One region of the Clostridium thermobutyricum genome, then DNA from elsewhere that is predicted to be linked to it. Evidence: riboswitches for the same ligand, from Rfam matches in the RefSeq annotation. Region 1 holds a riboswitch; each other region holds the start of a gene.
What was found. Region 1 has a riboswitch for S-adenosylmethionine ahead of metK (methionine adenosyltransferase). Riboswitches for the same ligand answer to the same signal wherever they lie in the genome.
Positions count from the first base shown of each region.

Region 2: another riboswitch for S-adenosylmethionine. It lies ahead of HMPREF1092_RS09435 (methionine ABC transporter ATP-binding protein); the one in region 1 lies ahead of metK (methionine adenosyltransferase).
Region 3: another riboswitch for S-adenosylmethionine. It lies ahead of HMPREF1092_RS05330 (amino acid permease); the one in region 1 lies ahead of metK (methionine adenosyltransferase).

Region 1 is NZ_KB850956.1:2,255,356-2,259,984, forward strand. It holds gene metK (methionine adenosyltransferase) at 163-1,341, opposite strand; SAM riboswitch class I at 1,424-1,539, opposite strand; tRNA gene HMPREF1092_RS10505 (tRNA-Tyr) at 1,862-1,946, opposite strand; tRNA gene HMPREF1092_RS10510 (tRNA-Thr) at 1,952-2,026, opposite strand; tRNA gene HMPREF1092_RS10515 (tRNA-Val) at 2,050-2,125, opposite strand; tRNA gene HMPREF1092_RS10520 (tRNA-Tyr) at 2,135-2,219, opposite strand; gene HMPREF1092_RS10525 (hypothetical protein) at 2,389-2,895, opposite strand; gene yyaC (spore protease YyaC) at 3,001-3,561, shown strand; gene mreB (rod shape-determining protein MreB) at 3,866-4,629, opposite strand, start outside.
Region 2 is NZ_KB850956.1:2,015,441-2,020,069, forward strand. It holds gene HMPREF1092_RS09425 (MetQ/NlpA family ABC transporter substrate-binding protein) at 1-782, opposite strand, end outside; gene HMPREF1092_RS09430 (methionine ABC transporter permease) at 799-1,437, opposite strand; gene HMPREF1092_RS09435 (methionine ABC transporter ATP-binding protein) at 1,439-2,401, opposite strand; SAM riboswitch class I at 2,478-2,603, opposite strand; gene HMPREF1092_RS09440 (HD-GYP domain-containing protein) at 2,680-3,753, opposite strand; gene HMPREF1092_RS16510 (sensor histidine kinase) at 3,773-4,629, opposite strand, start outside.
Region 3 is NZ_KB850956.1:1,154,260-1,158,888, forward strand. It holds gene HMPREF1092_RS05320 (hypothetical protein) at 1-135, shown strand, start outside; gene HMPREF1092_RS05325 (cysteine hydrolase family protein) at 228-773, shown strand; SAM riboswitch class I at 851-954, shown strand; gene HMPREF1092_RS05330 (amino acid permease) at 1,063-2,457, shown strand; gene HMPREF1092_RS05335 (D-alanine--D-alanine ligase) at 2,493-3,455, opposite strand; gene HMPREF1092_RS05340 (sulfite exporter TauE/SafE family protein) at 3,623-4,348, opposite strand; gene HMPREF1092_RS05345 (UDP-N-acetylglucosamine pyrophosphorylase) at 4,538-4,629, shown strand, end outside.

The DNA.
Region 1 (4,629 bases):
TTATTATATTCATTGTAAATTTATTTAATTATTTAAGGATTATATTCCCAAGTTCTTATTTGAAGCAAATATACATTTTATTTATAAAAAAGACTCTTTCATTTTAGAAAAAGTCTTTTTTACAAAAATAAAAGGAGTTGAATAAATCAACTCCTTTTATAATTATTTCATTAATGCTTTTATTTCTTCTACTTTTGATAATTCTTCCCATGGAAGTTTAACATCAGTTCTACCAAAGTGTCCGTAAGCAGCAGTTTGTTTGTAGATTGGTCTTCTTAAGTCTAAGTCTCTTATTATAGCACCTGGTCTTAAGTCAAATACTTTTTCTACTATTGAAACGATTTGTTCATCTGATATTTTACCAGTTTTGAATGTTTCAACTCCGATTGAAACTGGTTTAGCAACACCTATAGCATAAGCTAATTGTATTTCTAATTTATCTGCAACACCAGCAGCAACTAAGTTTTTAGCAACCCATCTTGCAGCGTAAGCAGCTGATCTATCAACTTTAGTTGAGTCTTTTCCTGAGAAAGCTCCACCACCGTGTCTTCCCATTCCACCGTAAGTATCAACTATGATTTTTCTTCCTGTTAATCCACTATCTCCTTGTGGTCCACCAACAACAAATCTTCCAGTTGGGTTTATGAAGTATTTAGTTTCTGCATCTAATAATTCTGATGGAATTACAGCATTTATTACATGTTCTCTTATGTCAGTTTGAATTTGTTCTAAAGTTACTTTGTCACTGTGTTGAGTTGAAATAACTATAGTATCAATTCTTACAGGTTTTTCATCTTCATATTCAACAGTAACTTGAGTTTTACCATCTGGTCTTAAGTATGAAAGAGTTCCATTTTTTCTTACTTCAGTAAGTCTTCTTGAAAGTCTGTGAGCCATAGCGATTGGAGTTGGCATATATTCTTCAGTTTCGTTTGTAGCGAATCCGAACATCATTCCTTGGTCTCCAGCACCTACTGCTTCAACTTCATCTTTTTGACCTTCTTTTGATTCAAGAGCTTCATCAACTCCCATAGCGATATCAGCACTTTGTTCATCTATTGTAGTCATAACTGCACAAGTATCACAGTCAAATCCATATTTAGCTCTATCATATCCAATTTCTCTTATTGTTTCTCTTACAACCTTTGGAATATCAACGTAACAGTTAGTTGTTATTTCTCCCATTACCATTACCATTCCAGTAGTTACAGCTGTTTCGCAAGCAACTCTTGCGTTAGGATCTTTTGCTAAAATTGAATCTAATACTGAATCTGAAATTTGGTCACAGATTTTATCTGGATGCCCTTCAGTAACTGATTCTGATGTGAATAATCTTCTCATATCATTATTCTCCTTTCAAATCTATAAAAATTTTTTTATAATAAAAAAACTCTTCGATAAGAAGAGAACTAGTTGCCTATTCTTCTCATCTTGTAGATAAAATCTACAGGAATTAGCACCACACATATTAATTAAAATTAATTACTGTAGGTTGCTGGGTTTCACAGGGCCATTTCCCTCCACCTCTCTTGATAAGAGTTTAGTTATTTAATTTGCTTTATTTTCTTTGAAAATTGTAACACACTAAAATATAATAAGTCAACACATTATATATTTAATAAAATTTTATTTGAAAATATGAATTTTTTCTTAAGCAAGATAAACATAGAATATATCTTAGTAGTCAGTTTTTAACATTTATTTCATTTATATATTTTTAATGTTTTTAATATTTTCTCTTTAATATACAGTTTGTAATTTCTTAAATTTATTCACTATATCTATTATTATTACTATAATAATATTATTACATTTATTTAAAAATTCTAATAAAAAAAACGCTAAGATATTTCTTAGCGTTTGGTGGTGGGAGAAGGATTCGAACCTTCGAAGCAAGTTGCAACAGATTTACAGTCTGCCCCCTTTGGCCACTCGGGAACCCCACCTTATTTGGAGCTGGCAATAGGAATCGAACCTACAACCTGCTGATTACAAGTCAGCTGCTCTACCGTTGAGCCATGCCAGCGCACGTTTTCATTTTATTTTTAATGGTGGTCACAACAGGGATCGAACCTGTGACCCCCTGCTTGTAAGGCAGGTGCTCTCCCAGCTGAGCTATGCGACCTTAATTAAATGGTGGTGGGAGAAGGATTCGAACCTTCGAAGCAAGTTGCAACAGATTTACAGTCTGCCCCCTTTGGCCACTCGGGAACCCCACCAAAATTTATTTAATTTACGGAAGACCAACGTCCAACCGACAATAGTTAGTATATATTCATAAAGGATTATTTTCAACCTTTAAATTAGGCTATTTAACAAAATTATCATTATTTTTCTATGTTTTTCTCCAATTACTTAACTTTTATACTTATATGTGATTTATTTCCCTTATTTATATTTGCCAATGATTTCAAAAAATAACTTGCTATCCTCTAATAACAATCTTTCGCTTATTAAAGCTTTAACACTGTTTAAATCTCCACTTAATATTCCTTCTTCTATTTTCATCAAATCTATTGTAGATAATCCACTCAATAATTTATCTACATTTTTTTTATCTTCAATAGACATATTTTCATTTATCTTTTTTACAATCAATTTGTTATTTTCTTTTTCTTCTAATTTCTTAGCTCTTTCCTCTTCTGCTTTTTTGGACTCCTCTTCAATCTTTTTAGCTTTTTCTTTTTTTAAATCTTTTTCTATTTTATCTTGTTCTTTTTTAGAGTCATCTAATTCTTTTCCTACATTTGTATTATCTTTCATATTATTATCAGTTTCAATAACATTTGAAGTGTTTATTGCTTGATTATTTTTTTCAGTTGGTTGCCACCAAACTAAAAAATACATAGTTAAACTCGTCATTATAAAAATCATAAAAACTAATATCTTCTTCATTATTATATCACCTCTTATTTGAATTAATGTCCACTTTAAAGAATTTTATTCAAACATAAGCTTTTTCGTATATATACAAACTCTAGTGAATATATTATCTAGGGGGTGAAATCTTTGAAAAAAATAATTCCTTTTAATTATCCAACTGCTACTAATTTAATTGGTGAATATTTAAAAGAACATATAAAAGAAAATCTCGTTATAGTATGTATTGGAACTGACAAATTTATAGGTGATGCTTTAGGTCCTATAGTTGGAAGTATTCTTAAATTCAACAATTTCCCTTATCCAGTATATGGAACTTTACATGAACCAATACATGCCCTAAATTTAAATAAATTTCTTTCCTCAATAAATGAAAAACATCAAAGCTCTTACATAATAGCAATTGATGCATGCTTGGGTACTAATGTTGGTGATATATGTATTAGAGATCATCCAATTTATCCGGGAAAAGGTGTTGGCAAAATTTTAAAAGAAGTAGGAGATATATCTATAGTAGGTATAGTTTCTAAAGGTGATTCTAATAATTTTTTAACTTCTAATTCTATTAGACTTTCATTTATATATGATTTAGCTTGTATAATTGCTAAAGGAATTCTAAACGCATACAATTATAATCTTTCCGATATTTTAATAAAAGAATTATACTCAGATGATATATAATAATTAACATTTATATTGGTGTTATATAGTAATTAAATTTTATACTATTTAATTACTATACGCCTTATAAAAATTACTAAATGTCTAGTATAATGAATGATATTTTTCAAATAATATTATTAATAATTTAACCTAAATAATATTTCATAACCTATTTATATTTATTAATTTTAAATCAATATAAATACCTTTAATAAATTTAATCTATAAACTATGTCCTAAATAGTATTTTTATATTAAAAGATATTATAAATTTTATTTCTTCTTAATTTTTAATAAAAAAATAAGTGCTAAAAAGCACTTATTAATCAATTAATATAACTTCTCCATTATTTACTGAAGTATCTAATTTATCTATGTATCCTAAAACCATTCCGGTTCCTTCAGCAACAGCCTCAACGGAGTTTTCTGCTATTTTAACTTCTAATCCAGTTTCTTTTTGAATTAGTTTATCTAAACCATGTATTAAAGAACCACCACCAGTCATTAAAATTCCTTGCTCTATTATATCAGCAACTATTTCTGGTGGAGTTTTTTCTAATACTCCTTTGACTCCTTCAATTATAAGGTTTATTGGCTCTTTTAAAGATTCTCTTATTTCAGCCGAAGTTACAGATAAGTTATCTGGAAGTCCTGTTAACATATTTCTTCCTCTAACAACTGCTTTTGAATCATTATCATCTTCATATACTGATCCAATAGAAATCTTTAACTCTTCAGCAGTTTTCTCACCAATCATCAATTTATATTTATTTCTTATATATCTAATGATTGCCTCATCAAATTTATCTCCAGCAGACTTTATTGATGTTCTTATAACAATCCCTCCTAAGGAAATAACAGCTATATCGCATGTACCACCACCAATATCAACTATCATGCAACCATTTGGTTTTGTTATATCTAATCCAGCACCTATTGCCGCTGCTAAAGGTTCTTCTATAAGATGTACTTCTTTTGCACCTGAATTTCTTGCAGCATCTATAACAGCTCTCTTTTCTACTTCTGTTGCCATAGATGGTATACAAATCATAACTTTAGGTGTTGTAATTTTTTTATTGCCACAAA
Region 2 (4,629 bases), 240 kb from region 1:
TCATTTATAAAATCTCTAACTTTATCAGAAGTTAAAGCTTGTGTTAAATCTTTAATTTTTTGAGTATCTTTATTTTCCTTTTTTACTGCTAGAACATTTCCATATGGCTTTGAAGCTTCTGAATCTTTTGTTTCTGCAAGTAATGCATCTTTTTTAACTGAGAACCCAGCATCAATTGCATAGTTTCCATTTATAACTGCTAAATCAACATCATCTAAAGCTTTTGGAATAGCTGCTGCTTCTAATTCTTTAAAAGTAAAGTTTCTTTTATTTTCTGTTATATCTTTTGGAGTTATAAGTTCACCATCTTTAATTTTTATAAGCCCATTTTCACTTAATAATTTTAATGCTCTAGCCTCATTTGAAGGGTCATTTGGAATTGCTATAATTGCCCCGTCTTTTAATTCTTTAATATCTTTTATTTTTTTTGAATATGCTCCTAATGGCTCTAAATGAATTTGTGCAGTATAATCTAAATTTAGTCCTTTAGTATTATTTTGATCTTCTAAATATGGTATATGTTGAAAAAAGTTTGCATCTAAACTTCCTTCTGCTAATGCAGTATTTGGTGTGACATAATCATTAAATTCAATTACTTCAACATTATATCCTTTCTCTTCTAAATCCGGCTTTATTTGTTCTACTATTTCTTTATGTGGTACAGGTGATACTCCTATTTTTATTGTTTTATCATCTTTTCCTTCAGATGACGCCCCACATCCACCTAAAGCAAAAGCTAATGCCCCTATTAATATTCCTGTAATTATTGTTTTCCTCTTCATTATAAATTCCCCCTTTTTATTTAGATAATCTTTTATATAAATAATTCCCCAAGCTTTGAAGTATTTGTACAATTATTATTAATAATATTACTGTAATAATTAAAACCTGTTTATCATTTCTATGATATCCATATCTTATAGCAACATCTCCAAGTCCGCCAGCACCAATTGCTCCAGCCATTGCTGAATATCCAATTACACTAATTACTGTTAAAGTTAACCCAGATACAATTGAAGGTATAGCTTCTTTTAAAAGAACTTTAAATATTATTTGGAAATCTGTTGCTCCAAAAGATTTTGCAGCTTCTATTATTCCTTTATCAACTTCTCTTAAAGCATTTTCTATTATTCTAGCTATGAAAGGTGCAGTTCCTATTGTTAAAGGAATTATAGCTGCTTTAACTCCTATAGAAGTTCCAACTAATATTCTTGATAATGGAAATAATACAACCATTAATATGATAAATGGAAAACTTCTAAGAATATTTATTATAAAATCTAAAATTCCATATATAGTTTTATTTGGCTTAAGTCCATCTTTAGCTGTTAAAGTAAGTATTATAGCTGGAATAAACCCTAATATTGTTGCAAATATTGTTGAAAATAAAACCATTACTGCTGTGTCCTGTATTGCAATTAAAATCTCTTTATTCATATTAAAGCACCTCCAACTTAACTTTTTTATTTTCTAAATATTTAACTATTTTTTCTTTATCCTCTTCATTGACATTTATAACAAGACTTCCTAAAATATCTTCTCTAAACTTTTCAAGCTTTCCAAATACTATTGAAAAATCAACTTCTAAATCTCTAGCTAGTTTTGTTATAATTGCATTTTCTGAAAAATCACTTGGGAAGAATATTCTAATATTTATTCCTTCCTTTGGAAGAACATTGTCTTCATCTTCTCCTAAAAACTTTTTAAGATGAGTTTCTGGTTTTAAAAATAAATCTTTAGCTTTTCCTTGTGACTTTACAACTCCACCATCAAGAAGAGTTACTGTTTCGCAAACTTCTTTTACAACTTCCATTTGATGAGTAACCATGACTATAGTTATATTTAATCTTTTATTTATTTCTAAAAGTAGCTCTAAAATATCTTTTGTTGTTTTAGGATCTAATGCAGAAGTTGCTTCATCACAAAGTAAAATTTTAGGTTCTAATGCTAAAGCTCTAGCTATTGCAACTCTTTGCTTTTGTCCTCCACTTAATTCTTTTGGTTTACTATTTTTCTTTTCCTCTAATCCAACTAATTTTAAAAGCTCATGTACTTTCTTTTCAATTTCTTTTTTATCATACTTCCATACTTCTAAAGGAAGTGCTATATTTTCAAAAACTGTTTTTCTATTTAAAAGATTAAAATTTTGAAATATCATTCCTAAATTTCTTCTTAAATTTCTTATTTCATTTGAATTTAAATCTTTTATTTCTTGTCCCATAACAGTTAAAGAACCATTATTATACCCTTCTAATCCATTTATACATCTTAGCAAAGTACTTTTTCCTGCTCCACTATGACCTATTATTCCATATATTTCTCCTTCTTTTATTTCAAGAGAAATATTTTTTAAAACATTATTATTGCCAAAACTCTTATCCAAACTTGTTATTTTTATCATTTTTTTCCACCCCCAAAATTAAAAAATGCACTAGAGAACAAATCTCTAGTGCATGGAATATACCCTATTAACTTTTCTCTCATCTCCCAACATTTTGTTGCAGGATTTAGCACCACGTAAAAATAAATATAAAAATACTATATTTTAATTTACAGGTTGCCGGGTTTCATAGGGCCAGTCCCTCCACCACTCTTGATAAGCAATTATTAAATTTTCCGATTTCTTGTTATAAATATATTATTTTTTTAACAGTTTGTCAACTATTTTTAAAAAAAATTTTATATTTCTTCATCTGCATATTTGTGTGCTATAATAAAAAATTCATCTTTAACTTCTAAAAAAACTTTTACTAATTCAGGATCAAATCTTTTGCCACTAAATTCTTGTATAAAATTAACAGCAACTTGTGGATCTTTTGCACCTTTATAAACTCTTTTACTTACTATAGCATCAAAAACATCAATTACCATCATTATTCTAGCTGGTAAAGGAATATCTTCTTGCTTTAAACCTAATGGATAACCATTTCCATCCCATTGTTCATGATGATAATAAGCAATTTCTTTTGCACAAGCAAGAAGTTTATTTTCTTTTCCACCAAATTTATCTTCTGCATTCTTTAAAATTTTATATCCATAATAAGAATGACCTTTCATAACCTCAAATTCTTCATCTGTAAGTTTCCCATTTTTAAGTAATATATTATCTGGTATTCCTATTTTTCCTATGTCATGTAAAGCAACAGCTTTAATAATATCATATGTATTTTCGTAGTTTAATACATCTTTATATTTATCCATTTTTACCATATAATTTAGCATGACTTTAGCGTATTCTTTGCATCTTTCAATATGACATCCTAAATCTGAATCCCTAGTTTCAGCAATAAGTGCAAGAGTATCAATAAAAGAACTGTTAAATTGTTCTATCTCTTTTATTTTCTCATTAACTAGTCTCTCTAAGTTATCACTATATTCTTTTAATTTTATATAATTTCTTATTCTAGCTCTTATTAATTTAGGATGAACAGGCTTAGTTATATAATCTATAGCCCCTAAGCTTATTCCCAAATATTCATCTTTTATATTACTTAATGCAGTTAAAAGTATTACTGGTATATGCTTTGTCTCCTCCGTACTTTTTAATATTTTACAAACTTCATAACCATCCATTTCTGGCATCATAACATCTAATAATATTAAATCTGGTCCCCAAGACCTTGCAAGCTCTATTCCCTTAACCCCATTTAATGCCACATTTATTTTATATTCATTTTTCAATATTTCAACTAAAACTTTTACATTATCTGAAACATCATCAATAATTAAAATTTTATTATTCTTTCTATTCATCTTTATAAATCCTATACTTTCAAAGTTTACTTTCTAAATTTTTTACTTCTTCTGTTGCTTTTTCTAAATCAAACTCATCTATTAATTTTTTTATTTGGACTATATCATCTTCAAACTTTGTTTTTTCTAATTTTCTATATACATAATCAAAGATATCTATAGCTTCGCCTACATCATTTTTAATTGCTATTTTTAATTTATCTAAATATAGTTTTATTTCCTGAAGATCTATATCCCTTTCTAATAGATTTTCATTTAACTTTTTAGGTATTAACATTTTATTAGATTTTTTTATTAGAATTTTCTCATTTGAAGTCTTTATAAATATTTCTTCTAAAGTAAGAATTACATTGAATTTACTTCCTTGTCCCTCTTTACTTTCAACAAATATTTCTCCCCCTAATTCTTCAACTATATTTTTGCATATTGTTAAACCTAATCCTGTTCCACCATACTTTCTAGTTATTGATTCATCTCCTTGAGTAAATGGTTCAAATATTTTTTCTATTTTTTCTTTAGAAATACCTATTCCTGTATCTTCTACAATAAATTTAACCTTACATAAATTTCTTTCTCTTTTAATTACTTTTATAGTGAATTTTATATATCCTTTTTCAGTAAATTTTATAGAGTTTCCAATTAAATTTATAAAAATTTGTTCTAATCTAAATTCATCACATAAAACCTTTTTAGGAATATCTTTATCTATTTCCTTTATAAAGTCTAAACACTTTTTCTCTATTTCATCTTCTTTTATTAATATTACTGTATCTATTACTTTTTTTAAGCTTATTACTCTTTTTTCTGTTTTTAATTTAGTCTCTTTTTCTTTTGAAACATAAAGAATATCATCTATCATTTTTAATAATAAATTTG
Region 3 (4,629 bases), 1.1 Mb from region 1:
GTTGGAACAGAGATCAGAAATAATATAGCTAAGCAAATGCAAGCAGAAAATAAAGTTATGCAACAAATACAAAATAATATGAATAAACAAATAAATGAAATGAATAATCAAATAAATAGTTTATTTAATAACTAATTTTAATAATAGAGACAGTATAAATTTATATTGTCTCTATTATTTATATAAAATATAATATTTATATAAATTTATTTAAGGGGAGTGGAAATATGGGAAAGTTATTAGTAGTTGTAGATTATCAAAAAGATTTTGTTGATGGATCAGCTGGCTTTGAAGAAGCTAAATATTTAGAAGAGGGAATATGCAATAAGGTTTTAAAATATTTAAATAGTGGAGATAGAGTTATTTGTACTCTTGATACTCATGGAGAAAATTATTTAGAAACTAGAGAGGGAAAAAATTTCCCCATAATTCATTGTATAAAGGGAACAAAAGGACATAGTATTTATGGAAAATTAGAAGATATAGTAAAAAATAATAAAGAAATATTTTTATTAGAGAAAAAAGCTTTTGGAATATCTCCTAAGTCACTTTGTGAAATCAAAAAAGATTTTGGAGATATAACTGAGATTGAAATAATAGGAATAGTTACAAATATGTGCCTTTTAAGCAATGTAGTAATGTTTCAAAATGCATATATAAATAGTGATATCATAGTTGATGCCAATTTATGTGCGAGTTTTGATAAAGAGATGCATGAAAAAACTTTAGATATATTAGAAGGTATCCATATAAAAGTGTTAAATAGAAAATAAAATTTATTTCAAATTTTCACATAAATTTAACTTGAAATATCATATAGATAATTTTAAAATAAGAATAAATAAATAATCTTTTATCAAGAAGGTGGAGGGACTGGCCCTATGAAGCCTAGCAACAGCTCAAATTTGAGAATTGTGCTAAATCCTGCAGAAATAATTTTCTGAGAGATAAGAGTATGTTACTTAGGAATATTTAGCTATCTTTTGTCTGAAAAATCAAAAGATAGCTTTTGTTTTTTCTCCTTCTTGGTTTAAGAAACAAAAGATAAAGGAGGAGTTAAAAATGAATAAAAAAAATTTAAGTATGTTTGGATTTTTATTTCTTACAAGTTCAATATTAATAGAAATTTATGAATATCCAACATTCGCTACTAGCGGATTTAATTCAATATTTTATTTATTAGTTGGTGGATTGTTTTGGTTTTTGCCAGTTTGTTTATGTGCTGCAGAAATGGCAACAGTTGAAGACTTCCAAGAGGGAGGAGTATTTACTTGGACAAGTAATACATTAGGAAAAAAATTAGGGTTTGCTCATATATTTTATCAGTTTATAGTTTTTACAATAGGAGCTGTAACAATGATTTATTTTATAGTTGGAGCTATAGCTTATGCCACAGGAATTGAAGAGATAAATTCAAATCCAATATTAAAGTTTTTATCTGTAATAATTATATTTTGGCTTATTACTTATGTACAGCTAAAAGGAATAAACAAAACTGCATTAATAGCTAAAATCGGATTTATTGGAGGAATATTAATTCCAGCATTATTTCTATTTATTCTTACAGGCATTTATATATTTAAAGGATATCCTATACATTTAGTAATGGATAAAAATACATTCTTCCCTAATTTACATAATAAGAGTTCTTTAGTTGTTTTAGTATCATTTATGCTTTCATATATGGGACTTGAAGTTTCAGCAACACATATTAATGATATGAAAAATCCAAAAAGAGATTATCCAAGAGCAATAATAATTTTACTTATACTTGCAGTACTTTTAAGTAGTATAGGTGCATTATCAATTGGAATGGTTGTACCAAAATCAGAATTAAGCTTAAATCAAGGTGTTTTTCAAGCTTTTACAAGTCTTTTAAATCATTTTGGAAATTTTAAGATAGTAGTAAAAATATTAGCGATTTTACTTTGTCTTGGTTCAATTGCAGAAGTTAGTGCATGGATAATAGGTCCAAGTAGAGGACTTTCATTAGCAGGAGAAAAAGGACTTTTTGATAAAAGAATAGCTAAAAGAAATAAAAATGATGTAGCATCATATATACTTATAATACAAGGAGTATTAGTAACTATATGGGCATTTATAATTACTTTTGGGGCAGGGACTTCAAATAATTCATTTTTTATGGCAATGACTCTTACAGTTATAGTATATCTTACAGCATATTTTTTATTTTTCTTAGCTTACATAAGATTAACATGGAAATATGATAATTTAGAAAGAAAATATAGAATATCAAAAAATAAATTTATTAAATTATTTATAGGAATTATTGGATTAATTTTTACTGTTATAGCATTTATAATTTCATTTATTCCTCCAAGTGGGGTAAAAGAGAGTCAAGTTAATTCATATACAAGTTTATTAATAATAGTATTTATAATTATACTTGTACTTCCATTTATAATAATGTCTGTTTCTAAAAAAATGGCAAAATAAAAAAGACCGAATTTATCGGTCTTTTTTTTATTTTACTATTTTTCTTTAACTACAACACCGTTGTTTCTTGCATCATCTAAAGCGAAAACTTTTTTTCTAACAGCAAGTGATTTTTCGATTATTGTATCTAAGAAGTCTGAAACTTCAATTCCAGCACCTTTTAAGCTTACTGGGTAAAGACTGTTTTTAGTCATTCCTGGTAATGTGTTAACTTCAAGAACATAAGGAACACCATCTTTAACTAACATATCAACTCTTGTGTAAACACTAGTTTTTAAAGCATAGTAAGTTCCAACAGCCATTCTTTCAACTTCTTCGTGTAATTCTTTTGGAAGGTTTATAACATATCTGTCAGCACCTTCAGCAGTATATTTTGATTGATAATCGAAGAATTCTCCTTTTGGATCTATTTGAAGAACAGGTAACATTTTACCATCAAGTACTGGACAAGTTATTTCAGTAGCACCTTCGATAAATTTTTCTATCATTATTTCTTCATCCCAAAGAAGACCTTCTCTTACAGCTTCTTCAACATCTTCTTTTTTCTTAACTATGAAAGTAGCAACACTTCCACCACCACTTACTGGTTTAACCATTACTGGGTAACCAAATTCTTCGATTTTGTCATAATCGATTTCTTCAACTGACTTAACAACGAACCAATCAGCTGTTCTTATATTATGGTATCTTAAGATTTGTTTACTTATATCTTTATCTACTCCTAATCCACCAGCTAAAACTCCACATCCTGAATAAGGAATTCCATAAGTTTCCAATATAGCTTGTACTCTACCATCTTCACCAAATTTACCATGAAGCATAAGAAGAGCAAAATCTAATCCTTTAACTTTTTCAAATACATCTAGTTTGTCATCTATTACAACAGGAATAACTTCATATTTTGATTTGTCTAAGTGTTCAATAACGTTATTTCCACTATCTAATGAAACTTCTCTTTCTGAAGAAATTCCTCCCATAAGTACTCCAACTTTTAACATGTAACTAACCTCCAACTAATCTAATTTAATTTTTAATTCCTCTTAATTATATCAATGCAGATTATGAAAAAATTACAAAAAGGTTAAAAATAAACTGGAAAAATGTAAAAAAACTTTGTACATATATATTATTTGTAAACAAATGAGATATATATACAAAATTTTTATTAAATATAAAATAACATTATTAACTGTTTAATAAAGATTCCTATTAATATTAATTTAAAAGATAGAGAAATTAATTCATTAGAAGCTTTTTTGTTGAAAAAAGTTCCAATTTTTGAACCTAATAAAGCACCAGGAATCATAAAAATACAATAAGTTAAGTTATGGTATCCTCTAAAATAATAATTACTAACTGTTATAAATGTACTTATAAATACAAGTGAAAGTGTTGTTGCAGATGCGCCTTTTTGATCAAACCCATAAAAAATTAAAAGAATTGGTATAAGCATTATAGCTCCACCAAGACCAAATAATCCAGATATAATTCCAATAGAAAGTCCAACAAAGGGTTTAGTCCAATTAGGAAGAATTATTTTAGGAAGCCTTTTTTCAAAAAACATAATCAATATTAAGATGAATAATAATATTATAAAGAACAAATTAAATATATGTACTGTTATAAAACTATTTATATATACACCTAGAGATGCTCCTGGAATTATACCAATAGCAATTAATACAGCTGTCTTAAAATCACCTTGATGTCTTTTTCTATATATAAATGTAGACATAAATGTCATAAAAAGCATTGTTAAATCAGTATTTATAGATATTAATGCTTTAGGTACACCAAGTGAAAGTAATAGGGGGATTATTATTATGTCTCCACCTAATCCAACAAAACTTCCAATTGAGCATGAAAGTAATGCAATTAAAAAGTAATTCATGTTAGGGCTCCTTAGTTTTTATTAAATATAATAAATAAAAATTATTAGTGTATAAATTTTTATTTACATAAATATTATACAATTAAAATAAATATTAAATTGTAATAAATCTGTTAAATAAGAATGATTTGCATATAGAAGAGTTTGAAATCCGAGTAAAATGGTAGTATTATATAGTTAATAAATTACATGAAGAAAGAGAGAAAAGAAATGGAATTAAATTTAACAACTTATAAATTAGGAAAATTATTAAAGGATGTATCTGAAAAGTATCCAACAAC